One region of the Pseudomonas kurunegalensis genome, then DNA from elsewhere that is predicted to be linked to it. Evidence: predicted binding sites of a transcription regulator. Region 1 holds the regulator's gene; each other region holds the start of a gene.
What was found. The regulator sigma-54, encoded in region 1, starts transcription at its own class of promoters, with help from an activator protein. The targets are predictions, from matches to a motif close to ANTGGCATNNANNTTGCTNT.

Region 1 (9,571 bases):
GCATGACCGTATTCCCGCAGAAGCAATATGCGCAGACCGAGCAAGCCGTTAGAATCGACGGCGCCGGTGGCACAACCACGGGCAAGGGCATGAAAGCGTATTTGAAAGAAGGCAAGATGGACTTGCTCTCTAACGTAAGAGGACAGTATGAGGCTCGTTAAAACCCTCCCCCTTTTGCTCAGCCTGAGCGTAGCACTGGGAAGCGCGAGCGCCTTCGCCCTGCCGAATGACCGTGACCAGCCAATCCGCATACAGGCCGACAACGCACACCTGGACGACAAGCAGGGTGTAGCGACCTACACCGGTGACGTGATCATCACCCAAGGCTCGATGATGATCAAAGGCAACACCGTCACCATGACCCGCGCCGCCAACGGCGACATCGACGTGGTCACCTCGGTTGGCAACCTGGCCTACTTCGAGCAACAACAGAGCGCCGCCAAGCCTGACAAGATGAAAGGCTGGGCAGTGACCATTCAGTACCAGGCCCAGAAAGACACCGTGATTCTCACCGATCGCGCCAAAGTCGAGAACGAGGGCAACACCACCGAAGGCGAGAAAATCGTCTACAACACCAAGACCCAGGTGGCGACCGCCGGGCGTGGCGGAAATGTGACCCAACCACGTCAGCGTATCGACATGGTGATCCAGCCCAAGAAGAAGGCCGAGTAAATGGCAACCCTCAAAGCCCAACACCTGGCCAAGAGCTACAAGGGGCGTCAGGTGGTACGTGACGTCAGCCTGTCGATCGATAGCGGCCAGATCGTTGGCCTGCTAGGCCCTAACGGTGCCGGCAAGACCACCTGTTTCTACATGATTGTCGGGCTGGTCCAGGCCGACCAGGGGCGCGTGCTCATCGACAACCTCGATGTCAGCCACCAGCCCATGCACGGCCGCGCTCGCGCCGGTATCGGCTACCTGCCGCAGGAGGCGTCGATCTTCCGCAAGCTGTCGGTAGCCGACAACATCATGGCCATCCTCGAGACCCGCAAGGACCTCGACCAGGAAGGCCGGCGCAAAGAGCTGGAAAGCCTGCTGCAGGAGTTCCACATCAGCCATATCCGCGACAACCTCGGCATGAGCCTGTCCGGCGGTGAACGCCGCCGGGTCGAGATTGCCCGCGCCCTGGCCACCGCACCCAAGTTCATCCTGCTGGACGAACCGTTCGCTGGCGTCGACCCGATTTCGGTCGGCGACATCAAGCAGATCATCCACCACCTCAAGGCCAAGGGCATCGGTGTACTGATCACCGACCACAACGTGCGCGAAACCCTGGATATCTGCGAAACCGCCTATATCGTCAACGATGGCCGCCTGATCGCCGAAGGCGATGCCGAGACCATCCTGGCCAACGATCTGGTCAAAGAGGTTTACCTGGGTCACGAGTTCCGGCTCTGACCCCGGCACATGCCTGGAGTACTGGCAAATCGCCCTGAAACCGGGGTGAAAGTTGTTACAGTGCTCTAGGCAAACGCTACAATTTAAGGCATAAAACTTGCTTGATCTGGCGCCCCGGCGCCCTCGTGTAGTGGATGGCGCATGCGCGCCGGCGAACAAGGTATTAAGCCCCAGCCATGAAACCATCGCTCGTCCTAAAAATGGGCCAGCAACTGACGATGACACCGCAGTTGCAACAGGCCATCCGCCTACTCCAGCTTTCCACCCTGGACCTCCAACAGGAAATCCAGGAAGCGCTGGAGTCGAACCCGATGCTCGAACGTCAGGAAGACGGCGACGACTTCGACAACAGCGACCCGATGGCGGACAACGCCGAGAACAAGCCGGCCGCCGAAGTCCAGGACAACAGCTTCCAGGAAAGCACCGTCAGTGCCGACAACCTGGAAGACGGTGAGTGGAGCGAGCGCATCCCCAACGAGCTTCCGGTCGACACTGCCTGGGAAGACATCTACCAGACCAGCGCCAGCAGCCTGCCAAGCAACGATGACGACGAGTGGGACTTCACCACCCGCACCTCAGCCGGCGAGAGCCTGCAGAGTCACCTGCTGTGGCAACTGAACCTGGCGCCGATGTCCGACACCGACCGCCTCATTGCCGTCACGCTGATCGACAGCATCAATGGCCAGGGCTACCTGGAAGACACCCTCGAGGAAATCTGCGCCGGTTTCGACCCGGAGCTGGATATCGAGCTGGACGAGGTCGAAGCGGTGCTGCACCGCATCCAGCAGTTCGAGCCAGCCGGCGTCGGCGCGCGCAACCTGGGCGAATGCCTGCTGCTGCAACTGCGCCAGTTGCCCGCCAGCACCCCCTGGATGACCGAAGCCAAGCGCCTGGTCACCGATTTCATCGACCTGCTCGGCAGCCGCGATTACAGCCAGCTGATGCGGCGTATGAAAATCAAGGAAGACGAGCTGCGCCAGGTGATCGAACTGGTACAAAGCCTCAACCCGCGCCCCGGTTCGCAGATCGAGTCCAGCGAGCCCGAGTACGTGGTGCCTGACGTCATCGTGCGCAAAGACAGCGACCGCTGGCTGGTGGAGCTGAACCAGGAGGCTATTCCGCGTCTGCGCGTCAACCCGCAGTACGCCGGTTTCGTGCGCCGTGCCGATACCAGCGCCGACAACACCTTCATGCGCAACCAGTTGCAGGAAGCGCGCTGGTTCATCAAGAGCCTGCAAAGCCGCAACGAAACCCTGATGAAGGTTGCCACACAGATCGTCGAGCACCAGCGCGGTTTCCTCGACCATGGTGACGAAGCCATGAAGCCGCTGGTGCTGCATGACATCGCAGAAGCGGTGGGCATGCACGAATCGACCATTTCGCGGGTTACCACGCAGAAATACATGCATACACCGCGTGGCATCTACGAACTGAAATACTTTTTCTCCAGCCACGTCAGCACCTCCGAAGGCGGAGAATGCTCGTCCACGGCGATCCGCGCGATCATCAAAAAACTGGTTGCGGCGGAAAATCAGAAAAAGCCATTGAGTGACAGCAAGATCGCTGGTTTACTGGAGGCACAAGGCATCCAGGTAGCCCGTCGCACCGTCGCCAAGTACCGCGAGTCCCTCGGCATCGCACCGTCGAGTGAACGCAAGCGACTGATGTAGCCCCTGAGATGTGCCACAGCGTTTGTGGGGCAGGTGCAAGACCTGCCTCTTTATGCACGGGCAACAAAGGAGAAGCTGTATGCAAGTCAATATCAGTGGACAGCATGTAGAAGTCACCCAGCCACTGCGCGATTACGTGCTTGAAAAGCTCGCCCGCGTGGAAAGTCACTTCGACAAGATCACCAACGTGCAGGTCATCATGAAAGTCGAGAAGCTGCAGCAGAAGGTCGAGGCGACCCTGCAGATTCCCGGCGGCGAAGTGGTAGCCAACGCCGAACACGAAGACATGTATGCAGCGATCGACGCCTTGGCCGACAAGCTCGACCGCCAACTGAAAAAACACAAGGAAAAACAGCAAAGCCTGCTGCAAGGTGCAGCTGCCCGCTGATCCCCCTCATCCATGATCCGACTTGAAACCATCCTGACCCCCGGCCGTTCACTCGTGAACGTGCCGGGCGGCAGCAAGAAGCGCGCCCTGGAAAAGGTCGCCACCGTCATCGCCGACCAAGTGCCAGAACTGGAGATGCAAGACGTCTTCGAAAAGCTGGTCGCCCGCGAAAAACTCGGATCGACCGGTTTCGGCAATGGCATCGCCATTCCGCACTGCCGCCTTGAAGGCTGCTCAGCGCCGGTTAGCGCCCTGCTGCACCTGGAAGCACCTATTGATTACGACGCTATCGATGGCGCGCCCGTGGACCTGCTGTTTGTACTGCTGGTACCCGAAGCCGCCACCGATGCGCATCTGGAACTGCTGCGCCAGATCGCCAGCATGCTCGATCGCAAGGAGGTCCGTGATCGCCTGCGTGCGGCCACCAGCAGTGAGGCCCTGTTCCAGGTTGTCCTGGACGTACAGAACGAGCACTGAACATGCGCCTGATCATCGTCAGCGGCCGGTCCGGCTCCGGCAAGAGCACCGCCCTCGATGTCCTGGAAGACAACGGTTTCTACTGCATTGACAACCTGCCCGCGGGGCTACTGCCGCAGTTGGCGGAAAATGCGTTGATCAACACCGAATTACTACAACCCAAGGTCGCCGTGTCGATCGACGCGCGCAACCTGCCCAGCCACCTCACGCGCTTCCCCGAGCTGCTCGAAGAAGCCCGTGCCAGGCATATCCAGTGCGACGTACTGTACCTGGATGCCGCCGAAGACACGCTGCTCAAGCGCTTCTCGGAAACCCGCCGACGCCACCCGCTGACCAATGCCAACCGCTCGCTGGCAGAAGCGATCCATGTGGAGCGCGAGCTGCTGGGGCCGATTTCCGATCTGGCCGACCTGAAGATCGACACCACCAACCTCAACCTGTATCAGTTGCGTGATTCGATCAAGCTGCGCTTGCTCAACCAACCCGAGCCTGGCACCGCCTTCCTGGTCGAATCGTTCGGTTTCAAGCGCGGGATGCCAGTCGATGCTGACCTGGTATTCGATGTGCGCTGCTTGCCCAACCCCTACTGGAAGCCCGAGCTGCGTGAGCACTCAGGCCTTGACCAACCGGTGGTCGACTACCTGGCTGTACAGCCGGATGTCGAAGAGATGTTCAACGACATATCCAGCTACCTGCTCAAGTGGTTGCCGCGCTTCGCCGCCAGCAACCGCGCCTACGTCACCATTGCCATCGGCTGCACCGGCGGCCACCACCGTTCGGTGTACATCACCGAGCGCCTTGGCCAGTTGCTGCAGCAATCCCTGAAAAACGTCCAGGTCCGCCACCGCGACCTCTAAGCCCAAGGATCCGCCCCACGATGCCCGCCCGCGAAATCACCATCATCAACAAGCTGGGCCTGCATGCCCGGGCGGCAGCCAAGTTCGTCGGCGTTGCTGGCCGCTTCCCCTGCCAGGTACGGGTTGGCCGCGCACCGGACAAGCTGGTGGATGGCAAGAGCATCATGGCGGTGATGATGCTGGCGGCCGGCAAAGGCACACAGGTTCACCTGCTTACCGAGGGTGAGCAGGACAACGACGCCATGGATGCGCTGGTCGAGCTGATCAACAACTTCTTCGACGAAGGCGAATAAAAACCTGCGCGGTCCTATAGGGACCGCGCAAGCCTGATCGTGAATCAGGACATCGCCGTGTCCATCACCATCATCAAGCAGAACCCGATGCACAACCCCAGGCTGGCCAGGCGATGATGGCCGTTGCTACGTGATTCCGGGATGATTTCCTGGGTAACCACCAGCAGCATTGCCCCCGCCGCACAGGCCAGGCCCAGCGGCAGCAGCAGTTCGGCGATGTTCACCAACCAGGCACAGATCACTGCGGCTACCGGCTCGACCAGCCCAGAAGCAGCACCGATCAGGAAGGCTTTGAAGCGTGGCATGCCCGCCCCTGCCAGCACCAGCGCAATGACCAGCCCCTCAGGTACATCCTGCAAGGCGATGCCCATGGCCAGGCTGTCGGCGTCGGCCATGCCACCACCGGCCGATACGCCAATCGCCATGCCTTCGGGGATGTTGTGCGCGATGATCGCGATGACAAACAGCCAGATGCGCGCAGCAATCACTGGCTGATTGCCAGTGCCGACCAGTGCTTCCGGTGAGGCACCTGACACCTTGAGGTCAACCAGAAACAGGCACAGCGCACCGAACATCAGGCCAAAGCTGATCAGGCCACCCGCGCCCCAAGGGCTGAAACCGATGGATTGAGCGGCGTCCAGCCCCGGAATGATCAGGGAAAACGCGGTGGCCGCCAGCATTACGCCAGCGCCGAAGCCCAGCAGCGTATCGGCCAGTGCCACCGGCATGTTGCGAATGACCAGTACCGGTACCGCGCCCAGCGCCGTCCCCAGGGCGCATAATGCGCCGCCTTCCAGCGCACGCAACATGCGTGGCTCCAGGTCCAGCCAGGCAAGGCCACGCGCCACCAGCAGCGCGGTGCCAGCCAGCAAAAGCAAAGTCCCAAGCGCCTGGCGAAACAGGCGCACACTGCTGACAGACATTACCTCAGAGCGCATACCGGTCTAACTCACTTCAGGGCTTCAAGGTAACGACGTTCCACTTCGGCCCAGTCAATCACGTTGTAGAAGGCTCCGATGTATTCCGGACGACGGTTCTGATACTTCAGGTAGTAGGCGTGTTCCCACACGTCCAGGCCGAGGACTGGCGTGTTGCCGTGCATCAGCGGGCTGTCCTGGTTACCGCTGCTCTCGACCACCAGGGTTTTCTGCGGTGTTACGCTAAGCCAGGCCCAGCCGCTGCCGAAGCGGGTCAGCGCAGCCTTGGTGAAAGCATCCTTGAAGGCATCGAAACCGCCCAATTGTGCGGTGACGGCTTGCGCCAGCTGGCCCACAGGTTCACCACCGCCCTTTGGCGACATGACGGTCCAGAACAGGCTGTGGTTGGCATGCCCGCCACCGTGGTTGGTCACTGCGCCACGCAGGTTTTCTGGCAGCTGCTTGACCGCACCCACCAGTTTTTCTACCGGCCATTCGGCCCATTCAGTGCCTTCAATGGCGGCATTGAGACCGTTGACGTAGGTCTGGTGATGCTTGGTGTGGTGAATCTCCATGGTCTGCGCGTCGATGTGCGGCTCCAGCGCATCGTAGGCGTAGGGCAAAGCAGGCAAGGTATGCGGCATGTCAGTGAATTCCGTAGGCTTGGGTTCTTGGAGCCACTTCCGGCTGGGCAGCGAGTTCGCTGGACCCGGCGTTGTGGCGGTTGAGCAGGCGTTCGGTACGTGGGTACTGGCCGTACTCGGCGATGAAACTCAGCAGCTCGGTGTAGGTGCGCCCACTGTGGCGCAAGGCTGCGTCACGCAGCGCCTGGGGCAAGCGCGCTTCCTGGCTGGCCTGCAACAGCCGCTGATGAGCGGAGCACAGATAGTCGGCGCTCTCATGCGGCTGGTTCAGGCGCAGGTGCAGGTCGGCCAGGTTGTGATGGGCGATGACGAATGCAGCCACCGCTTCGTCGACGTCATGCCAGCGCTCGAACAGCACCTGCGCCAGCGCCAGGGCTTGCAGGTAGTGTTCCCGGGCGTCGACCAACTCGCCTTGTTCGAACAGGCGATTGGCGGTTTCCGTAGTGCGTTTCCAGTGCTGCATGGTTGTCTCCTGAGCGGTGACGCAGTGTCAGATACCGCCAGCGGTGAGTTTTTCCGGGTCCAGCAGTGCTTCCAGCTGGTCGCGCGACAGGTCGGTGTGTTCCAGCGCCACGTCGATGATCGGGCGGCCCTGCTTGTAGGCGGTCTTGGCGATTTCGGCAGCCTTGAGGTAACCGATAATCGGGTTCAGCGCCGTGACCAGAATCGGGTTGCGGGCCAGGGCTTCCTTGAGCTTGCCCTCGTTGACCTTGAAGGTGGCGATGGCCTTGTCGGCCAGCAGACGGCTGACGTTGGCCATCAGCTCGATGCTTTCCAGCAGGTTGCGGGCGATCACCGGCAGCATCACGTTCAGCTCGAAGTTGCCGGACTGGCCAGCGACAGCGATGGTGGCGTCGTTGCCGATCACTTGGGCAGCAACCATGGCAGTGGCCTCAGGAATCACCGGGTTGACCTTGCCAGGCATGATCGAAGAGCCCGGTTGCAGGCCTTGCAGCTCGATTTCGCCCAGGCCGGCGAGCGGGCCGGAGTTCATCCAGCGCAGGTCGTTGGCGATCTTCATCAGTGCCACGGCAGTGGTCTTGAGCTGGCCAGACAGCGCCACGGCAGTGTCTTGCGAGCCGATCAGGGCGAACAGGTTCTGGCCCGGGGTGAACTCGACCTGGGTCAGGCCACTGAGCTGGTGGGCGAAACCGGCCGCGAACTGTGGGTGGGCGTTGATGCCGGTACCTACAGCAGTGCCACCTTGGGCCAGCGCCTGCAAGCTCGGCAGGGTCGCTTCGATGTGCGCCTTGGCAGCGTTGATCTGCGCGGCCCAGCCATCCAGCACCTGGCTCATGCGCACCGGCATGGCGTCCATCAAGTGGGTACGGCCGGTTTTCACGTACTGGTGCACCTGCACCGACTTGGTCTCGATCACCTGCACCAGGTGGCTCAGGGCCGGAAGCAGTTGTTCGTGCAGGGCCAGTGCAGCACTGACGTGGATGGTGGTCGGGATGATGTCGTTGCTGCTCTGGCCACAGTTGACGTGGTCGTTGGCGTTCACCGCATCACCCAGTACACGGCTGGCCAGGGTGGCGATCACCTCGTTGGCGTTCATGTTCGAGCTGGTGCCGGAGCCGGTCTGGAACACATCCACCGGGAAGTGCTGGATGAAATCCTCGGCCAGCAGTTGCTCGACCGCCTTGACGATGGCATTGCCCTGCGCGGCAGACAATTGCTCCAGCTCGACGTTGGCCTTGGCGGCAGCCGCCTTGGCCAGCAACAGCGCGCGAATGAACTGGGCCGGCATGCGCTGGCCACTGACCGGGAAGTTGTCGACCGCGCGCTGGGTCTGGGCACCGTACAGGGCCTGGGCCGGCACCTGCAGTTCGCCCATGCTGTCACGCTCGATACGGGTATCACTCATCATCAAATCCTTGCATCAGTTCATCGGGAGAAATCGACGGCAGCAGGCGGCAATTGGCCAACTGCAGGGCGTAGGGCTGCCAGCGCTGGTTCTGTTCCTGGCGATCGAGATTGCGCAGGTCCAGCAAGGGGCGCCAGGCCTGGTCCAGGCACAGGCAGCGCCAATGCCAGGGCAGCATGCGGTCGCAGGCGGTATCCAGTAGCAGGCGGAAGGAGGTCAGTGCCACCGTCCATGGCGAGGTTTCGGTGCAGCACACCAGGTAGCGGCCCTCGGCCAGGTAATGCTCGATCAGGCGCGGCTCGTCGGGTTCGAGCGCACAGCGGATGCGCCGGCTGAGCCAGCGCCAGTTTTCCAGGTAGGGCAGTTCGCGGAGGACGGGTTTCATGAACATCATCGCCGGGTTACTGGATAATGATATTCATTATTAAGTGATAAACAGAATCACTTCAAGAAAAAGGTGATGAAACAAAAAACCCGGCGCAGGGCCGGGTCTTCTGAATTGCCAAGGTATCTGGAACGAATCAGCTACCCGCTACAGTCATTCGCTCGATCAGCACAGAACCCGTATGAACGTTGCTACGGGTTTCGAGATCACTCCCGATCGCGACAATTTGCTGGAACATGTCCTTCATATTGCCGGCAATGGTCACTTCCTGCACCGCGTGCTGGATCTCGCCGTTCTCAACCCAGAACCCTGCCGCACCACGGGAATAATCCCCGGTCACCATGTTCAGGCCGTGCCCCATCAGCTCGGTGACCAGCAGGCCACGGCCCATGCGGCGGATCAGTGCTGCCTGGTCTTCGACACCATGGCTGACGTACAGGTTGTGCACGCCACCGGCGTTGGCGGTACTTGGCAAGCCCAGCTTGCGCCCGGAGTACGTGCCCAGGAGGTACGACACCAGCTCGCCTTTGTCGACGAACGGCTTGGCATAGGTGGCCAGGCCGTCACCATCGAATGCGGCACTGCCCAGCGCTCGCGGAATGTGCGGGCGCTCGTCGAGGGTTAGCCAGGAGGGGAACAGGCGCTGGCCAATGGTCCCTTCAAGGAATGACGATT
Region 2 (9,571 bases), 340 kb from region 1:
CCTGCGGCGGACCCGTTCAAGCCGTTCCTGGCCCAGCTCAAGGCACAGCATGAAGCGCGCAGCGACAAGGATGCCGAGTTCACCTACATTCGCGACCGCCTGGCCCTGACCCAGAAGCTGATGAACGAAAAAACCGTCAGCCTCAACGAGCAGGAGCGCCGTGCGCGCCACGATGACATCGAAGCCAAGCAGCTGGCACTGGAAAACATCCGCCGCAAGGCCAAGGGTGAAGAGCCGCTGAAAGAGCTGAAGAAAGAAGACGAGGACGCGCTGCCGACCGAGGACGAAAACACCAAGCCGGAAGACGACGCCTACCTGTCGGAAACCGGTCGCATCCTGATCGACTATCTCAGTGCCAGCACCAAGGTGGCCAAGAAGTAAGGCGCTGCAACGATGATGGCAGAATAATGTGACCTGTCATCAAACAGTCATCGCGCTGTCGTGAAATACGGGGGCCGGGCATGCAGATGCCCGGCCCTTTCATTTTCAGGAATACGTCATGACCGTTGCCGAACAGCTCAGTGCCTTGAGTGCCATCCTGGCTCAACGCAGTATTCACAGCCTGTTCCAGCCGATCATGTGCCTGAGCGAACAGCGGGTGTTCGGCCATGAAGCGCTGAGCCGTGGCCCGTCCAACAGCCCGCTGCACGCGCCGTTGAACCTGTTTACCATCGCCCGCCAGGCTGGCCGCCTGACCGAACTGGAAGCCGTCTGCCGGGAAAGCGCCTGCCGTCACTTCAGCGAGCAGCAATTGCAGGGCAAGCTGTTTCTCAACATCTCGCCAGAATCGCTGCTGGAGCCACACTACCCGTCCGGCCTGACCCTGAAACTGCTGGAGCAGGTCGGCCTGCCGCCCAGCCGGGTAGTGATCGAGCTGACCGAGCACACCCCCACCGACGACTTCCAGCTCTTGTCCAATGCCCTGCACCACTACCGGGACATGGGCTTTTCGATTGCCATCGACGACCTGGGGGCGGGCTATTCCAGCCTGCGGCTGTGGTCGGAGCTGCGCCCTGAGTACGTGAAGATCGACCGGCACTTCATCGACGGCATCCACCGCGACCCGCTCAAGCGCGAGTTCGTTGGCTCGATCCTGCAGATTGCCCGGGCGTCGAAGGCGCAGGTGATTGCCGAAGGGATCGAGCTTGCGGAGGAACTGGCGGTGCTGAGGGAGATGGGCGTCGACCTTGTGCAGGGGTACCTGCTGGGGCGGCCGCAGGAGTTGGGGGTGCGCGAGCTACCGGTGCTGACGAGCATGCCGCAGGCCGAGCAACCGACAGTGCGGTTGAATGCCACCATTGGGCAGCTGCTGGAGCTGTTTGGGCGGCATCAGCATCTGGATGTATTGGAGGTGGTTGATGCCGATGGCAAGGGTTGTGGATTGATCCACCGGCATGCGCTCCCCCCTACAGCGGTGCAGTACCTGTAGGAGCGGCCTTGTGTCGCGATCGGGCCGCACAGCGGCCCCGGCAATCCATGCCTTGACGCTTAAATCCTGGGGCTGCTGCGCAGCCCGATCGCGACACAAGGCCGCTCCTACAAAGGACAGCGCTGCTACTAACAATCAGGCAGTTTCGGGGTAGCTGTACTCAAACACCCGAACCACCTCGGAAGCATGCCACGACGCCGCCTCCATGCCATCCACCGGCCCGGCAAACCGCCCTAGCCGTTCGACACATTCAAAAAAGCCGGTACGCGGCAAGCGGCTGGCGCCTTGGCTGATCACCAGCGAGCTGCGCAGCGGCTGCTCGGCGCGGGCATCCAGCACCGCCAGGTATTCCAGCGCGGCGGTCAGCGTCTGCATGGCCGGGCTGGGCAGTTGCAAGCGCTCGATCAGCGCTCGGTAGGTCAGCAAGTGACGTTGACGGCGGGCCAGGTCAAGCTCGCCCAGCAGGTTGTCCCAGTGCTGACGGCTGATCCTGACCTGGCTCATGACGGCTCGCTCCAGCCAGCCACCCCCAGGTGCCAGGCCAAGGCGCGGCGGATGGCTGCATCCGGCTGGCGTTCGCCCGATTCGATCATGGCCAGGTAGGCCGGGCTTACCCCGACATTGCGCGCCAGCTGCTCAGGGGCGATGCCCTTGGCCTGGCGAATCTGTGCAACTTCACTGAACGCCGGCAACGGCGCAACGGCGGCGGCGGCCTGTTCGCTGACAACTGCCTCGGCAGGTGCCTGCCCTGCTGCCTTGAGCAGCGCCTGGTACTGCTCCCAGGGAACCACGGCGTACTCGGGCTGACCGTCCCGGCTGATGACCTGAATACCCATTACAAACCCCTTTAAAAAGGATTACAGCATGTAATCCGTAGGCATAACCCTTATGCCAATTATATTACCAACTCCGGGGTCTGTCCGGTTGAGGTGCAGTTCAGGCGGTTTTCACTGCGTATTGCGCTCCAGGCGCAGCGCTTCGGGGCTTGCGGGCAGGCGCTCGACCACACGCAGCCGCTCGGGTGCCTGGCTGTCGCGCCAGGCCCGGAAGCGCGCCAGCTCATCGGCCACGGTCTTCAATACCCAGCCCAGCACTGCAATGTCATCGAGCAAGCCCACGCCCAGCAGCCAGTCGGGGATGGCATCGATAGGGCTGACGAAATACAGCAGGCCGGCCACGATGGTGACCAGGGCCTTGGGACTGATGGCACGGTATTCGCCGCGCCACCATGCCAGGCACAGCGACTGAAGCAGTTTCACGTCCTCGCGCAATTGGCCGATGCGCGGGCCTTTGCGGGCCACGGCGAACAGCAGGGCCGGCAACCGGCCACGGCTGAGCAGGCGCTCGGCCAGGGGCAGGAAACGGGCGAAATTCCAAGGTGCGCTCATGGAGCCTCCACGCGGAACAGGTTATCCACATTTATTGTGGATAACCTTGTGAACAGGGCCACGTTTCTGACCCCGGGTGCCTGCCAGGCAAGGGCCCCGGTCAGATCGGGCGTTTTTTACACAGCCGTTTCAATACGTGGGTAGCTGGCCGCAAACGATTTGCGCCAGAAACATCCTACAGCAACAAGCTGCATTTCCTCGGACAGTATCAGCAGTTACAGGTTCGTCCAATCGTCGTAAACGAAAACGCCCCGTCAGGACGGGGCGTTTTGCAAGAACCTGCCAGTATTACTTGGCGGGTGCTTCAGCGGGCGCTTCTGCAGGAGCTTCGGCCGGGGCCTCGGCTTCCGGCTCGGCGCCTTGCAGCTGGGCCGGGTCTTTGATGGCGATCAGTTCCAGATCGAACACCAGTACCGAGTTGGCCGGGATCAGCGGGCTTGGGCTTTGTGCACCGTAGGCCAGTTCAGCCGGGATGAACAGCTTGTACTTCTCGCCAACGTGCATCAGTTGCAGGCCTTCGACCCAACCCGGGATCACGCCGCTGACGGGCAGGTCGATCGGGCTGCCGCGCTCGACGGAGCTGTCGAACACCTTGCCATCGATCAGCTTGCCTTCGTAGTGGACGGTAACCACGTCAGTAGGCTTGGGCTGCGGGCCATCGGCCTTCTTGACCACTTCGTACTGCAGGCCCGAGGCGGTAGTGACCACGCCTGGTTTCTTGGCGTTTTCTTCGAGGAACTTCTTGCCAGCAGAGGCCGCTTCTTCGCTGGCCTTGGCCAGGCGCTCTTCGGCGCGCTTCTGCAGCGCGGTGAAGGCTTCTACCAGCTCTTCATCCTTGATGCGCTGTTCTTTCTTGCCAACGGCGTCTTCGATACCGAGTGCCACTGCTTTCGAATCAAGGTCTTCCATGCCTTCCTGAGCCAGGCTCTTGCCCATGTTCAGGCCGATACCGTAGGAGGCTTTCTCTGCCGGAGTCTTCAGCTCGGGGCTGCTAGCTTGTTGGTCGCAGCCAGCCAGTACCAAGCCTACCAGGGCAACCGCAGCCGCCAAACGATGCTGTTTCATGCTATTTCCTTGTTCATGCGCCATAAGGGCAATCAGGGTAAAGCCGCGAGCTTAGCAGGCGGCCATGACCAATGGCTACCGGCATAGGAGCGGGTTTTGGTAAGGAAGTTCAGTAGTTAAACGCTTATTCATCAATGCGTTTGCAGCCACTGGCCAGTATTGCCCGGTTGTGTCGGTTTTGCCCGGTTCGGCAGGGGATTTATTTCGTTGAATGCGCAGTGGCCTGCACTCAAGGGTAGTGACCTTCGCGGTATTGCCCCGCGACTTCACGCAGCACCTCGCACACCCACTGCCCCGGCAGGCTCTGCGGCAAGGCGGCATTGCGACAAATGCCCACCGAGCCACCCGGTTCACGCACGCCCAGGTCTAGCTCGACCAGCTCGCCACGGCGCAGGTCGAGCAGCACCGCATCGCGTGGCGCCACCCACAGCCCATCGCTGCCCAGCAGGTAGCGCCGGCTCAGCGCCAGCGACAGGGTTTCCAGGCGCTGCGCCGGCATCTGGATGCCGCATTGTACGAACAGGCTGTCGGCATGCTGGCGGATGGTGGTGCCCGCTGGCGGCAACACCAGCGGATAACGCCCCACCTGGGCCCGCTCGACGGGTGTGCCAGCCAGCAGCGGGTGGCCCGGGCGTACCACCAGACTCATCGACTCGCTGTACAGGTGCTCGAACGACAGGCCCTGGATCTGCGGGCTGTCGGTCATGCGCCCGACCACCAGCTCCAGCTCGCCCAGCCGCAGTTGGCCAAGCAGCTGCGCGCTGACCCCGGTGACCACACTGATCACCAGCGCTTCATGGCGCTGGTGCAGGCGGCACAGCACTTCGGGCATAAGCAGGCCCTCGACCGTCGACAGCACGCCGATGCGCACCTGCGACGGCGCCCGCGCCTCACCACGCAGGCTGCTGACGCCATCGCGCAGGGCCTGCACACTGGGCCCGGCATAACGCATGAAGCGCGTGCCGGCCGGGGTCAGTTCGACACCCTGTCGGCTGCGCGCAAACAGGCGCGTTTCCAGCAGGTCTTCAAGTTCCTTGAGGGTTTTGGAAATGGCCGGCTGGCTGATGGCGAGCACGTCGGCAGCCCTGGCTAGGCTGCCCTGCCGGGCAATCTCCAGAAAGCACAGCAGGTGGCGGTATTTGATGCGGGTGTCGAGGTTCATGCGGCAAGCTTAACGCATTGCCGCATGCAGATAACCTGTGCCGGCCGATGAACATCAGGCCACAGCCAATTCCACAGCCTCACCATTCAAACGCACCGGCCACACCCGCAGCTGTTGCCCGGCGTCCTCCAGGCACACCCCGCTCTTCAGGCTGAAATGCTGTTTGTACAGCGGCGCCGCCACCACCAGCTCGCCCTGCACACTGCCCACCAGCCCACGGCCAATGATATTGGCGCCGGAACGCGGGTCGCGGTTGTCCACCGCGTACAGCGGCTGGGCCTGCCCCGGCAGGTAAAACAGCGCCACCTGGGCCCCGTCGAGCCATACCACCACCCCGGAGTCAGCTACCAGGTCTTGCGCGTGGCACACTGCTTGCCAGTTCTCCCGGGTTTGCACAACAGCATTGGACAGGTTCATCAGACAGCCTCCTCGACAGTGGGGATCAGGTGCAGCGGCGCAGCGGGCCGGCGTTGTTCGCGTTCACGCACGAAGTGCACGTCCGGATCGGCGCGCCGGTCGTTGACGAAGGTGCGGAAGCGCTTGAGCTTTTCCGGATCGTTGAGGGCGTTGGCCCATTCGCATTCGTACTGGTCCACCACATGCTGCATCTGCGCTTCAAGCTCGCCGGCCAGGCCCAGGCTGTCATCGAGGATCACCTGTTTCAGGTAATCCAGCCCGCCCTCCAGGTTCTCGCGCCACACCGAAGTGCGCTGCAGTTTGTCGGCCGTGCGGATGTAGAACATCAGCACGCGGTCGATCAGGCGTACGAGGGTTTCGTCGTCCAGGTCGGTGGCGAACAGCTCGGCATGCCGTGGGCGCATGCCGCCGTTGCCGCACACGTACAGGTTCCAGCCTTTGTCGGTGGCAATCACGCCGATGTCCTTGCTTTGCGCCTCGGCGCATTCGCGGGTGCAGCCCGATACCGCGAACTTGAGCTTGTGCGGGCTGCGCAAACCCTTGTAGCGGTCTTCCAGGCGCAGGGCCATGCCGACACTGTCCTGCACACCGTAGCGGCACCAGGTGCTGCCGACGCACGACTTCACCGTGCGGGTCGACTTGCCATAGGCGTGGCCGGTTTCGAAGCCGGCCTCGATCAGCTCCCCCCAGATCAGCGGCAGTTCGTGCAGCTGGGCGCCGAACAGGTCGATGCGCTGGCCGCCGGTGATCTTGGTGTACAGGTCGTACTTCTTGGCCACCTGGCCAATGACGATGAGCTTGTCAGGGGTAATTTCACCGCCGGGGATGCGCGGCACCACCGAGTAGGTGCCGTTCTTCTGCATGTTGGCCATGAAGGTGTCGTTGGTGTCCTGCAGTGGCACCAGTGCCGGGTCCATGATCGGCTGGTTCCAGCACGAAGCGAGGATGTTGCCCACTGCCGGCTTGCAGATGTCGCACCCCACGTGGCCCTTGCCATGGCGTTCGAGCAGTTCGCTGAACGTGCGGATGCCTTCCACGCGCACCAGCCCGTACAGCTCCTGCCGGGTGTAGGCGAAGTGCTCGCACAGGCTCTTGTCCACCGCGACGCCACGGGCCGTCAGTTCATGCTCGAACACCTGCTTGAGCAAGGCTGCACAACCCCCGCAGCCCGTGGCAGCCTTGGTGCACCCCTTGACTGCGGCAAGGTCGCTGCAGCCGCTGTCGATGGCGGCGCACACCGCACCCTTGCTGACGTTGTGGCAAGAGCAAATGGTCGCGCTGTCCGGCAGTGCATCGGCGCCCAAGGCCGGCGCGCCACCGCCTTGCGGCAGAATCAGCGCGGCCGGGTCGGCCGGCAGGGCGATGCCGTTCTGTGCGTATTGCAGCAGGGTGTCGTAGTAACTGTTGTCACCCACCAGCACCGCGCCGAGCACGCGCTTGCCGCTGGCATCCACCACCAGCCGGCGGTAGGCACTGTTGGCTTCGTCGATGAAGCGGTAGCTGCGTGCCCCTGGTGTAGCACCGTGAGCATCACCGATCGAGCCGACATCCACGCCCAGCAACTTGAGCTTGGTCGACATGTCGGCACCGGTGAACGCGACCGCCGCCTCCCCCGTCAGCAACGCCGCCAGGTTACGCGCCATGCTGTAGCCCGGGGCAACCAGGCCGAACACGCTGCCGTTCCACGAGGCGCACTCACCAATGGCAAAGATGCGCGGGTCGCTGCTGCGGCAGTGGTTGTCGATCACCACCCCGCCACGCGCGGCGATGTCCAGCCCACTGGCACGGCCCAGGGCATCCTGCGGACGAATACCGGCAGAGAACACGATCAGGTCGGTTTCCAGATGCTCGCCGCCCTCGAAGTTCATGCGGTAGCGGTAGGCTTCGCCTTCGCTGATCGACTGGGTGGCGCGTGACAGGTGCACGCCCACGCCCAGCGCTTCGATCTGTGCCTTGAGCGCGGCACCGCCCTCGCCGTCCAGCTGCACCGGCATCAAGCGTGGCGCAAACTCGACCACGTGGGCTTCCAGGCCCAACGATTTGAGTGCGTTGGCGGCTTCCAGGCCAAGCAGGCCACCACCAACCACCACGCCACGGCGGGCACTGGCGGCGGCAGCCCGGATGCCATCGAGGTCGTCGAGGGTGCGGTAGACCAGGCGGGCGTTGCCGCTGGAGCCTTCGATCGGCGGTACGAAGGGGTATGAACCGGTGGCCAGCACCAGTTGGTCGTAGCCGTACCGGCCTTCGGCGGTAACCACTTCGCAGCGCTCGCGGTCGATTTCCAGCACGCATTCGCCAAGGTGCAGGTGCACGCCGTTGGCGGTGTAGAAATCGTGCTCGCACAGGGCCAGGGTTTCGGCACAGCTGCCGCCGAAGTATTCGGACAGGTGTACACGGTCGTAGGCGCGTTGGCGCTCTTCGCCGAACACATGCAGTTCGAAGCGCTCGTGGGCGCCGCGGCTGACCAGTTGCTCGACACAATGGTGGCCGACCATGCCATTGCCGACGATGACCAGTCGCTCTCGTTGCCCGCTGCTCGCTGTTGCCTTCATAAGCCGATCCTCGATCAAAAAAAAGCGCCTGGAGCCGAAGCTCCAGGCGCCTTTGCCTGTATTCATCACGGTAGGTGGCCCGGGTTGATCGCCGTTGATCAGTGGGCTTTGTTGTAGCTTGGGTAAAGCAGGGAGTGTGCCAACGCGGTTTCCTGCACTGGCCCTATCGCCGGCAAGCCAGCTCCCACAAAGCCCTCCACAGATTTAGAGGGCAGTGAAGAACCTGTGGGAGCTGGCTTGCCGGCGATAGGGCCAGCACAACAAATGCACATTCCAAGTGCATACTCCCCAACTTGGGGCACATTCAATACACATCCCGCCGATACCGCTTGGCCTTGCTCAAGGCCTCCATGTAGGCATCCGCATCCACGCCCCCATGCTCGGCAATGATTTCACGCAACGCCGCATCCACATCCTTGGCCATGCGCTGGGCATCACCACACACGTAGAAGTACGCCCCCGCCTCCAGCCACTGCCACAGTTGCGCACCCTGTTCGAGCATGCGCTGCTGCACATAGATCTTCTCGGCCTGGTCACGGGAAAACGCGGTATCCAGCCGCAGATGGCCGCTTGCCTGCCAAGCCTGCAACTGCTCCTGGTAGTAGAAATCGGTAGCCGCGTACTGCTCGCCAAAGAACAGCCAGTTGCCCCCTTTCGCGCCCCGCGCTTCTCGCTCCTCCAGAAACGCACGAAACGGTGCAATGCCAGTCCCAGGGCCAACCATGATCACCGGCACACTGTCATCCTCGGGCAGCCGGAAGTGCTTCGACACCTGCGGGAAGATGGCCACGTTCAGCGCCTGGGCACGGTCGGCCAGAAAGCTGGAACACACACCTTTACGCTCGCCATAGCGCACGGTGGAAACGGTCAGGTGCACCTGGCCCGGGTGTGCCAGCGGGCTGGAGCTGATCGAGTAGAGCCGTGGCTGCAACGGTTTGAGCAAGTCGAGCCAACGGGCCAGCGGCAGTTGCTGGGGGAAGGCGCGCAACACATCGACCAACTGCCGGCCCCACAGCCAGTCCTGCAGCTCGGCTTTGCATTCGGGCTGCAGCAGGCGCTGCAGGTCCGGGGCAGCACCCGCGAAGGCCTGGAGTTGCTGCGCAGTGACCTTGGCGATTTCCAGGTGTGCTTGCAGGGCTTCGGCCAGTGACATCACGGGATGGCCTTTGAGCTCGACCTTGGTCTGGCCATCGAGCTGCATCAACGCCAGCAACTCATCGACCAGCGCGGGGCAATTGCGCGGCCACACGCCCAGGGCATCACCGGCTGCATAGCTGAAGCCGCTGCCGCTCAAGTCGAAGACCAGCTGACGGGTTTCCTTGCTGGCACCGGGGCCGTTGAGCAGGCGGTTTTCCAGCAACGTAGCAGCCCAGGGTTGCTGCTTGCTGTAGGCCGCCACGGGTGCGGGCTCGCCTCCTGGTTGCGGTGCGGGGGCGCTGCCCAGGGTGGGGAGCAACGCGTCGAGCCAGCCCGCGAAGGTTTCATCAAAGTCCGGCTCGCAGTCCACCCGTTGCAGCAGGCGCCGCCCGCCCAGTTCCGCCAGGCGCTGGTCGAGCTT
Region 3 (9,571 bases), 2.8 Mb from region 1:
TTTCTGCGGTGCCCAGGGAGTTGCGCACATTGGTGACGTTGCGGGTGTACTGGTCGAGCATGTTCTGTTGCTGCTGCAGTTGCAGCAGACGTGCCGCACCTACCGGATCGTCAGCCCCCCGACGTACCCGAATGCCGTCAGAGGCCTCTTGCCGAGTCTTGTCGAGGTTGGAGAAGCTGCGCTGGTAGTTGGCGCTGTTGCTGCTGTAGAACTGCGAAGTGGAAATGCGCATGGTCTACGCCTCCTTAAAGAGCATTGATCAAGGTGGTGAAGGTTTCCTGTGCCGCCTTGATAATCTGCGACGACGCGGTGTAGTACTGCTGGAACTTGACCAGGTTGCCGACCTCTTCATCGACCGACACACCGGAAAGGCTGTTGCGGCTCTCCAGCGCAGAGCTGTGCAGCGCATTGGTGGCATCACTGTCCATTTCCGCCTGGCCAGCCTTGCCGCCAACGTTTGAAACCAGCTTGGCATAGGCATCGGTAAAGCTGATGCCCTTACCGTTGGCCCCCACTTCAACCGTGGATTTGGTCTGGAGGTCGATCACCGACTGGGCGTTGCGGTTGTCGGCCGAGCCAGCCCCCGTCAACGACACGGTGTAGCTGTCGCCGTTCTGCGGCGCACCGGAAACGCTCATTTCGAAGGTGAAGCTGCTACCGGTCGCATTGCCGCTGCCATCGACCATCGGCACCGACAGCTTCAGCTTGTTCTCCTGGCCCGGCACGATGGTGCCGCTGCCGATTTCCGTACCCTTGGCGTCGTACAGCTTGTAAGCCTGGGGCGAAGTGGTTTCGTCACCGAACACCAGCTTGACCGGGGTGGAATTCTTCAGGCCTGCCTGCAACTGCGAACGCTGCGCGGCATCGTAGATGTCCAGCTGCGAGGTCAGGGTCGGCTGGGTGATCACCCCGGTGCCCTTGTTGCCGGCACCGTTGGTGGCGGTCAGGGGTGACGCCAGCGCCAGGCGCTTGGGGTCGGTGAGGACCGTCTCGATATTGGCGGCCGCGTTGCGAGTAGGTGTGATCTTGAAGCTGTCGCCAGCACTCAAACCGCCGCCGTTGAGCGACAAGGTAAAGCCATCGATGACCGGCGGTGGCGTGTCGTTAAGGTCGTAGCTGCCCATTTCGGTGCCTTCCGGCAGCTTGCGCACGCTGTAGCCTGTGGCGCTGGTGAAGGTCACCTGGTAGTCACTGGTAGTCAGTTTTCCGGTGTCCTTGATGCTGACATCCAGGTTGCCGGACCCGATGCTGTTGCCGAGTTTGGCAACGCTGCGCTCACTCATGGCCTTGGCGCTGTTGATGTCACCGAACAGGGTGGCGCCAAAGTTGCCATCCTTGTCGATACCCTGGGCCAGCTGGCTATTGATCTGGTCTGCCACCACCAGGGCCACGCGCCCCAGCTCGTTAAGCGCAGGGTCGAGGGTTTCGCTGCGGTAGCGGATCAACCCACCCAGCTCGCCTCCGGTGGCACTGCTGGTAATGTCCATCTTGGTCGAGCCGCGGTTGAGCACCAGGCTCAAACGGCCCGGGTCGCTCGCCGTAGGCTCCACACCCACCGTCTGGGTGGTGTTGCCCAGCACCAGCGCCTGGCCGTTCTTGAGGTAGACATCGTAGGTGCCGTCACGCTCGACCACGTCTGTGCCAATCAGCTTGTTCAACTCACGCACCGCGCCGTCACGCTGGTCCAGCAAGTCGTTGGGCTGACCGGAAACAGCGCCCACGCGGGCGATTTGCTCGTTCAACCCGGCGATGGTCTTGGTCAGGTTGTTGATCTGGTCGGTAATCGCCGTCATGTTGCTGTTGATATTGCTCAACTGCTGATTCAACTGCGACGACAAGGTATTGAAACGCTTGGCCAGCGACTGTGCGCTGGTCAGCAACAGCTGACGCGAAGCGTCTTCGGTTGGCTTGGCTGCCGCGTCCTGCATGGAGGTGAAAAAGCTCTGCAGCGCAGCGGTAATACCGGTATCGCTGCTGGACAGCGAGGTATCCAGCGGCGTGATCTGATCCAGGTACGAGGACGCCTCACTGCTCAGCGACGTGGTGGTACGCAGCTGGTTCTCGATGAACGCGTTGTACACCCGGCGCACGTCCGCCAACGTGGTGCCCGTGCCAATGAACACCTGGCCGACTTGCTGCCCGCCCTTGGTCTTTTGCACGTTCTGCTGGCGCGAGTAGCTTTCGACATCGGCGTTGGCGATGTTGTTACCGAGGGTGTACATCCCCGATTGCGCGGCACCCAGCCCCGACATACCAATGTTGATCAGACTCGCCATGGTTCCATACCCTTAAAGTTTTGTTGCGGTACCGAGCATTGCGTAGTGCTCGTACGACTTCATCTGTCTTGCGATCTGCGAGATCTTGCTGGCGTAATTCGGGTCGGTGGCGTACCCGGCCTTTTGCAACTCTTGCACGAACTGTTCTGGTTTATCGGCGGCCTTCACCGCATCTTGATAGCGTGAATTGTTCTGCAGCAGGCTGACCAGGTCGTGGAAGCTGTCCTGGTAGGAATCGTACGAACGGAACGCCGCCGTCTCCTTGACGAACTGGCCATCACGGTACTCGCTGGTAATCGCCCTCGCCTCACCGCCGTCCCAGTTGCCAGTGGCTTTGATGCCGAACAGGTTGTGGCTGCTGCTGCCGTCGGTGTTGCGCATGACCGACTTGCCCCAACCGGTTTCCAGTGCGGCCTGGGCCACCAGGTAGCGTGGGTCGATACCAATGCGCTTGGCCGCCTGTTCGGCCATCGGCAGCATGGTGGCGACGAATTCATCGCTGTCGCCAAAGGCTTTGTTCGGCGCCAGCGGCGGCTGGGCCACGGCGCGGCCGACGATGCGCAGGCCGTTGTCCGGTACGGCGAAGGCCTTGGCCACTTGCTGGCCGTCACGGGCAGGCACAGTGGCGGTGTTGGCAGTGGCCGCCGACGGCACGATGCCGGCCAGCAGGCGGTCGGTGAGTTTGCTCGGCAGCGCCAGGCGACGCGAGTTGAGTGCAGCGACGTCGTTGCGGGTGGCGGTCGACTGGGCGGCATGCACGGGCTCGGCCACCTTGTTGCCCCACAACGCCGGGGCATTGCCCTCGGTACGTGGAAACGGGCTGGTGCTGGCCGGGCTGGCCTTGTTCTTCGACAGCTGGCGCACCAGCACATCCTGCAGCCCGATACCGCCACCTTCGCGCGACATGCTCACAGCCAGTTGCTGGTCATACATGTCACGGTACTGCTTCACCGTTTCGGTGTTCATCGGGTTGTCGTCAGCCAGCACGTCGCTGGCCTTGCGTGAGGCCTTGAGCATTTCGCTGATGAACAGCGACTCGAACTCCTGGGCGACCTTGCGCACGTTGGCATCGCTGTCGCGGTCGCCATGCTTGAGCGAGCTCAAGCGATTGAGGTCGGTGTAGGCACCGCTGTCGGCGCTGCCGGAAACCAGGCTTTTGCTGTTCATCCGCGCCGTCCTCAGATCACGATCAGGTCGGCCTGCAAGGCGCCGGCCTGTTTCAGGGCTTCGAGGATCGCCATCAGGTCGCCAGGCGCTGCGCCTACCTGGTTCACCGCACGGACGATTTCATCCAGCGTGGTGCCCGGCCCGAACTTGAACATGGGCTTGGCTTCCTGCTCGGCATTGACCCGCGAACGTGGCACCACGGCGGTCTGGCCATTGGAGAACGGCCCAGGCTGGCTGACGATCGGGTCTTCGGTAATGGTCACGGTCAGGCTGCCGTGGGTGACCGCCGCGGGCGACACCTTGACGTTCTGACCAATGACGATGGTGCCGGTGCGCGAGTTGATGATCACCTTGGCCACGGCCTGGCCCGGGTCGATTTCGAGGTTTTCCAGGATCGACAGGTAATCCACGCGCTGGCTTGGGTCCATCGGCGCACTGACGCGCACCGAACCACCGTCCACGGCCTGCGCCACACCAGGGCCGAGCAGGTCGTTGACCTTGTCGACGATACGCTTGGCGGTGGTGAAGTCGGGGCGATTGAGGTTCAGGGTCAGGGTATTACCCTGGTTGAAGCCGCTCGGTACTGCACGCTCGACACTGGCACCACCCGGAATACGGCCGGCCGACGGAACGTTGACGGTGATCTTCGAACCGTCACGGCCTTCTGCATCAAAGCCGCCGACGACCAGGTTGCCTTGGGCGATGGCGTAGACGTTGCCATCGATACCCTTGAGCGGGGTCATCAGCAGGCTGCCGCCGCGCAGGCTCTTCGAGTTACCGATCGAGGAAACGGTAATGTCCACCACCTGACCAGGCTTGGCGAATGCCGGCAGGTCGGCATGTACCGACACCGCCGCAACGTTTTTCAGCTGCACGTTGCCGGAACCGGCCGGCACCTTGATGCCGAACTGCGACAGCATGTTGTTGAAGGTTTGCAGGGTGAATGGCGTCTGGGTGGTCTGATCACCCGTGCCGTTCAGCCCCACCACCAAGCCGTAACCGATCAACTGGTTGGAACGCACACCAGAGATGCTGGCGATGTCCTTCAGGCGCTCGGCCTGGGCAGCGAACGCACAGGACAAGAGCAGGGTTGTGGCAATCAGCTGCCTCACGTTGAACATGGTCATCCGTACTCAGAAAGGCCAAAGCGGGCTGATGAAGAAGCGGTCCAGCCACCCGGGCTGGCTGGCATCGGCGAACGAGCCGGTACCGGAGTAGGTAATGCGCGCGTCGGCCACACGGGTGGACGGCACGGTGTTGTCAGTGGCGATATCGTCAGCGCGGATCATGCCGGCAATACGCACCAGCTCTTCGCCTGTGTTCAGGGTCAGCCACTTCTCGCCGCGCACGGCGATGATGCCGTTGGGCAGCACTTCGGCCACGGTGACCGTGATGGAGCCGGTCAGGGTGTTGCCCTGGGTAGCCTTGCTATCGCCCTTGGTGGCGCGCTCGCCGTTGTAGCCGGCCTCCAGCGACAGATCACCGCCGCCAAACGGGTTGTTGGTGTTTGGCGTAGTGCCGAACAGCGAAGTCAGGCCAATATTGGCGTTGCTGTTTTTCTGGATCTGCGAACCGGCGTTCTTGCTGGCCGAGGTTTTCTCGTTCAGGGTGATCGTGATGATGTCACCCACCCGGAACGCCTTGCGGTCGCTGTACAGGTTCTGCTCGAAACCGGCCTGGTAGATCGAACCGTTGTTGGCCGCTGCCGGCAACGGGGTGCGCGGCAGGACCGGCGCATAGTACGGGTCGTTGGGCTTGGGCGTCGGGCCGACGCAACCTGCCAGCAACACCGCCCCCCCCAGGGCGAACACGGACAACAGACGATTCATGATGCATACCTCACGGGTGTAACGAAGCGACAGGGCTTAGAGCTGCTGGGTAACGAACGACAGCATCTGGTCGGCGGTGGAGATGACCTTGGAGTTCATCTCGTAGGCACGCTGGGTGGTGATCATGTTCACCAGCTCTTCCACCGTGCTGACGTTGGAGTTTTCCAGCGTCTGCTGCAGGGTAGTGCCGAAGCCGTTGAGGCCTGGGGTGCCGACCTGCGGCGCACCACTGGCAGCGGTTTCCAGGAACAGGTTGTTACCCATCGCCTGCAGGCCAGCCGGGTTGATGAAGTCGGCGGTCTGAATGTTGCCGATAACCTGCGCAGCCGGGTTGCCGGCGGTGGTGATCGACACGGTGCCGTCCTGGCCGACAGTGAAGGTCTGGGCGTCGTTCGGGACCACGATGGCAGGCTCCAGCGCCAGGCCATCGGCGTTGACGATCTGGCCGTCGGAGTTCAGGTGGAACGTACCGTCGCGGGTATAGGAGACGGTGCCGTCAGGCTGCAGGATCTGGAAGAAACCACGGCCATTGACGGCCATGTCCAACGGGTTTTCCGTGGTCTGCAAGCTGCCGGTCTGGAAGTTTTTCTGCGTGCCGACAATGCGCACACCGGTACCGACCTGCAGGCCCGACGGCAACTCGCTGTCCTGGGTAGACTGCGCACCTGGCTGACGCTTGATCTGGTACAGCAGGTCCTGGAATTCGGCACGATCACGCTTGAAGCCGGTGGTCGAGACGTTGGCCAGGTTGTTGGAGATGACCGTCAGGTTGGTGTCCTGTGCGGACAGGCCGGTTTTAGCGACCCAGAGAGCCGGAAGCATTTAGTGTTCTCCTCGTGCGCCTGATTTACGGCACCCGTTCAAATGTGGTTAGCCGAGTTGCAAAACACGCGCCATGGCTTCATCGCCTTCCTTGGCCGCGTTCATCATCTTGACGTGCAGTTCGAACTGACGGGACAGCGCCAGTACAGAGGTCATTTCCTCGACAGCGTTGACGTTGCTGCCCTGCAAAAAGCCTGATACCACCCGCACGTTGATGTCGGCATCGGCGGGTTGGCCGGAGGTGGTATGGATCAGCCCGTCCTGGCCTTTGGTCAGGCCTTTGGTGTCGGGGTTGACCAGCTTGATGCGGTCGACTTCCGCCATCACGCGCGGGTCTTCACCCATGGAGCGGATGCTGATGGTGCCATCGGAGCCGACTTCGACCTTCTGCTCAGGCGGGATGGCAATGGGGCCGCCGTTGCCGAGCACAGGCATACCGTTGCCGGCACGCAACACCCCGAGGGCATCGATGTTCAGGCTACCGGTACGCACATACGCTTCACTGCCATCTGGCGCTTGCACGGCGATAAAACCGTTACCGCTCACGGTCACATCCAGGTCGCGGCCGGTTTCCACCATCGGGCCTTCACTGAAGTCAGTGCCCGGGCGCTCGGTCATGGCAAAGGCACGCGCCGGAAAGCTGTCACCAAACACCGGCATCGAGCGCGCCTGCTCCAGGTCACGCTGAAAACCATTGGTAGAAATGTTGGCCAGGTTGTTGGCATGCGCCTTCTGCGCCAGCGCGTTCTGGCTGGCCCCGGTCATGGCCACATAAAGCATCTTGTCCACAATCATCCTCCGTTGCACTGGCGGCCGTTTGCCGTTCGCCGTTGCTCTACAGGGGCTAAAGCAAGTTCCGAACCAACTTGCCAAAAGCACGAAAAAGCCCATGAATACGGGCAGTTGGGAAAGCCCGGGCGGCGACAGCCGCCGGTTATCCGGCGCTGCTTTGCCGCTGGCGGCAAAACGGGCTCATCTACAGGCAAGCCTGTGCCTACGGCACGTCACGGCAACGTGCATTGTTGTAAGGCCCGGCAAAGCGCCTCCAACCCTCACCTGGCGACCACTGCGAACACACCAGACGCCCATCCACCAGGCTTTCCCATCGCCAGTAAGGCGCCGGCGCCGCCTGCAGCTGACCAAGACAGCAGGCAACCAGCATTGCGACAAACAGCCTTTTCATCACCCCTCCTGCAAAAACAACGAACCCCTTCACGAGAAAGGGGTTCGCCTGTACGCACTCAAACAATCGCGATCAAGTCATCTGAATGATGGTCTGCATGACGGTGCTTTCGGTCGAAATGGTCTTGGCGTTCGCCTGGTAGTAGCTTTGCGCCTTGATCAGATCAACCAGCTCCTGCGTCAGGTTGACGTTGGAGCCTTCCAGCGAGTTGGACTCGATCGCCCCCAAGGTACCGGTTTTCGGCGAATCGATACCCGGAATGCCCGAGTTGTAGGTCTCGGTCCAACGGGTACTGCCGATTTGCTGCAGCCCCTGCTCGTTGGCGAAGCTCGCCAGCGCGACCTGGCCAATGGCGCGCGACTGGCCATTGCTGAAGGAGGCGAACAATACACCCGTCGCGTCGATGCTCAGGTTGGACAGGATGCCCGTGGCATAACCATCCTGGGACTGGGACATACGCGCCGTTTCAGTGTTGTAGGAGGTGGTGCTGGCCATCGACATTTTCATGCCGGCAGCATCGCCCACCGCACCGTTGGCACTCCAGTTACCCGAAGCATCTTCGGCTGCCGGCACCCAGCCAACCATGCTGAAGGTATTGTTGACGACCGTGAACGAGGTGCCCGCCGGGTGCCCCGTGTTGTCGGCTGTCATCGAATTGACCGAGCCATCGCTGTTGAATGCGATCGTGCCCACCAGCGGCTCTGTGCTGCCCGGATTGAACGGGTTGCGCCCGTCAACGAGGGTGTACATGGTCCACTCGTTGGTACCGGTCTTGCGGTAGAACTGCTCCATGGTGTGTTCGTTGCCCTGGCTGTCATACACCTTGGTCGGGAACGAGCGGGTATAGGTCGTATCGTCGGAAGGGTCGAACGGCTTGTTTGCCACCAAGGCAGGCGAAGTGACACCCAGCGACTGGTTGGTACCTGCCGCGCCACTGGCAACCCAGTCACCATTGGCATCCTGAGTGGCCGGCACCCAGCCGGTCATGGCAAACGCGCCATTGCTGACCGTGAACGACGCACCACTTGGCACGCCCGTGGTGTCAGCCACCATGGAGCTGATGGTGCCATCACTGTTGTAGTTGATGGTGCCGGCCAGCGGGGTGGTGCTGGCCGGGTCGAACGGGTTGCGACCGTCGACCAGCGTGTACATGGTCCATTCGTTGGTGTCGGTCTTGCGGTAGTACTGCTGCACTTCGTGCTGAACACCATCCGCATCCAGCACGGTACTGGTGCTGGAGCGCTGATAAGTGCTTGGGTCCGCCGGGTCGAATGCGGCCATGGACGGCGGCTTGGTGTTGTCATACACCAGGAAAGGAATCGAGGCCGCCGAGGAGTTCAGGTTGATGCCCTGGTCGATCAACGAGGTTGCCTTGGGCTGCAATGCCGACGTGTCGATCTTCAGGTCGGTCAGGCCGCTTTTCTGGATCTTGCCAGTGGCATCCGCCATGTAACCTTGCAGGCGCAGGCCATCGGAGGTCTCGACGAAGTTGTCCTTGCTTGGCTGGAAGGAGCCCGCCCGGGTGTAAACCTTCGAGCCGTTGTCAGACAGCACGAAGAAGCCCTGCCCCTGGATGCCCATGTCCAGCACGTTGCCCGTGGTGTTTACATCACCCTGGGTGAACTGTTGGGAAATGGCTGCCAGCCGCACACCATTGCCCACCTGGTTCTTGCCCACACCCAGGCGGTTGGCGCCGGCATAGACATCCGCGAACTCGGCGCGCGAGGACTTGAAGCCCGTGGTATTGACGTTGGCGATGTTGTTGCCGGTGACATCCAGTTGTTTGTTGGCTGCGTACAGACCGCTAAGGCCGATATTGAAAGACATGAATTCGCTCCTTTTGCCGCTCTAGCGGGCCTTAGATACCGATGGTTTGTACGTCGGAGAGGGAAACCTTGCCTACACCGGCGAGGTTGAGCACCATTTCTCCGGCGGCACTGAAGCTGACGCTGGTGACCTTGGCCGGCAACAGCGTGCTCATTTGCACCGCCTTGCCATCGACTGTGGTGCTTGCGGTGAAGGTGTAAGTGCCCGGGTCCACTTTCTCGCCACTGTTGTTGGTACCGTCCCAGATGAAGTCGGCGTAACCGGCTTTCTGCTCACCCAACTCGATGGTCTTGACCGTGTTGCCATCCTTGTCCTTGATGGTGATCTTCGCTTCACTGATGGCCTGGGGCACAACGAACTGGGCATTGAAGCTTTCAGCGGTGTCAACCACGGCCTTGTCGTTCTGAACCACCACCGACCGCCCTACCAGCGACGATGCCTGAAGCGCCTGGGACGAAGCCATGGCA

Region 2: the regulator sigma-54 is predicted to act here: its motif matches at 8,138-8,157, upstream of nirB (nitrite reductase large subunit NirB).
Region 3: the regulator sigma-54 is predicted to act here: its motif matches at 6,941-6,960, upstream of QQ992_RS20255 (flagellar basal body rod protein FlgF).

Annotation. Positions count from the first base shown of each region.
Region 1 covers NZ_CP127871.1:1,126,944-1,136,514, reverse strand. The annotation lists gene lptC (LPS export ABC transporter periplasmic protein LptC) at 1-161, shown strand, start outside; gene lptA (lipopolysaccharide transport periplasmic protein LptA) at 148-672, shown strand; gene lptB (LPS export ABC transporter ATP-binding protein) at 673-1,398, shown strand; gene QQ992_RS05030 (RNA polymerase factor sigma-54) at 1,575-3,068, shown strand; gene hpf (ribosome hibernation-promoting factor, HPF/YfiA family) at 3,148-3,456, shown strand; gene ptsN (PTS IIA-like nitrogen regulatory protein PtsN) at 3,469-3,933, shown strand; gene rapZ (RNase adapter RapZ) at 3,936-4,790, shown strand; gene QQ992_RS05010 (HPr family phosphocarrier protein) at 4,811-5,083, shown strand; gene QQ992_RS05005 (ZIP family metal transporter) at 5,128-6,021, opposite strand; gene QQ992_RS05000 (superoxide dismutase) at 6,033-6,644, opposite strand; gene QQ992_RS04995 (DUF2753 family protein) at 6,646-7,107, opposite strand; gene QQ992_RS04990 (class II fumarate hydratase) at 7,135-8,511, opposite strand; gene QQ992_RS04985 (hypothetical protein) at 8,504-8,905, opposite strand; gene pmbA (metalloprotease PmbA) at 9,033-9,571, opposite strand, start outside.
Region 2 covers NZ_CP127871.1:1,462,280-1,471,850, reverse strand. The annotation lists gene QQ992_RS06645 (carboxy terminal-processing peptidase) at 1-381, shown strand, start outside; gene QQ992_RS06640 (EAL domain-containing protein) at 500-1,429, shown strand; gene QQ992_RS06635 (hypothetical protein) at 1,565-1,933, opposite strand; gene QQ992_RS06630 (helix-turn-helix domain-containing protein) at 1,930-2,265, opposite strand; gene QQ992_RS06625 (YkvA family protein) at 2,377-2,817, opposite strand; gene bamJ (BamJ family beta-barrel-assembly machinery protein) at 3,106-3,882, opposite strand; gene pcaQ (pca operon transcription factor PcaQ) at 4,112-5,044, opposite strand; gene nirD (nitrite reductase small subunit NirD) at 5,099-5,461, opposite strand; gene nirB (nitrite reductase large subunit NirB) at 5,461-8,013, opposite strand; gene QQ992_RS06600 (bifunctional nitrate reductase/sulfite reductase flavoprotein subunit alpha) at 8,318-9,571, opposite strand, start outside.
Region 3 covers NZ_CP127871.1:4,462,201-4,471,771, forward strand. The annotation lists gene QQ992_RS20225 (flagellar hook-associated protein 3) at 1-232, opposite strand, end outside; gene flgK (flagellar hook-associated protein FlgK) at 246-2,276, opposite strand; gene flgJ (flagellar assembly peptidoglycan hydrolase FlgJ) at 2,289-3,443, opposite strand; gene QQ992_RS20240 (flagellar basal body P-ring protein FlgI) at 3,455-4,564, opposite strand; gene flgH (flagellar basal body L-ring protein FlgH) at 4,577-5,272, opposite strand; gene flgG (flagellar basal-body rod protein FlgG) at 5,309-6,094, opposite strand; gene QQ992_RS20255 (flagellar basal body rod protein FlgF) at 6,143-6,883, opposite strand; gene QQ992_RS20260 (hypothetical protein) at 7,089-7,277, opposite strand; gene QQ992_RS20265 (flagellar hook-basal body complex protein) at 7,350-9,104, opposite strand; gene flgD (flagellar hook assembly protein FlgD) at 9,136-9,571, opposite strand, start outside.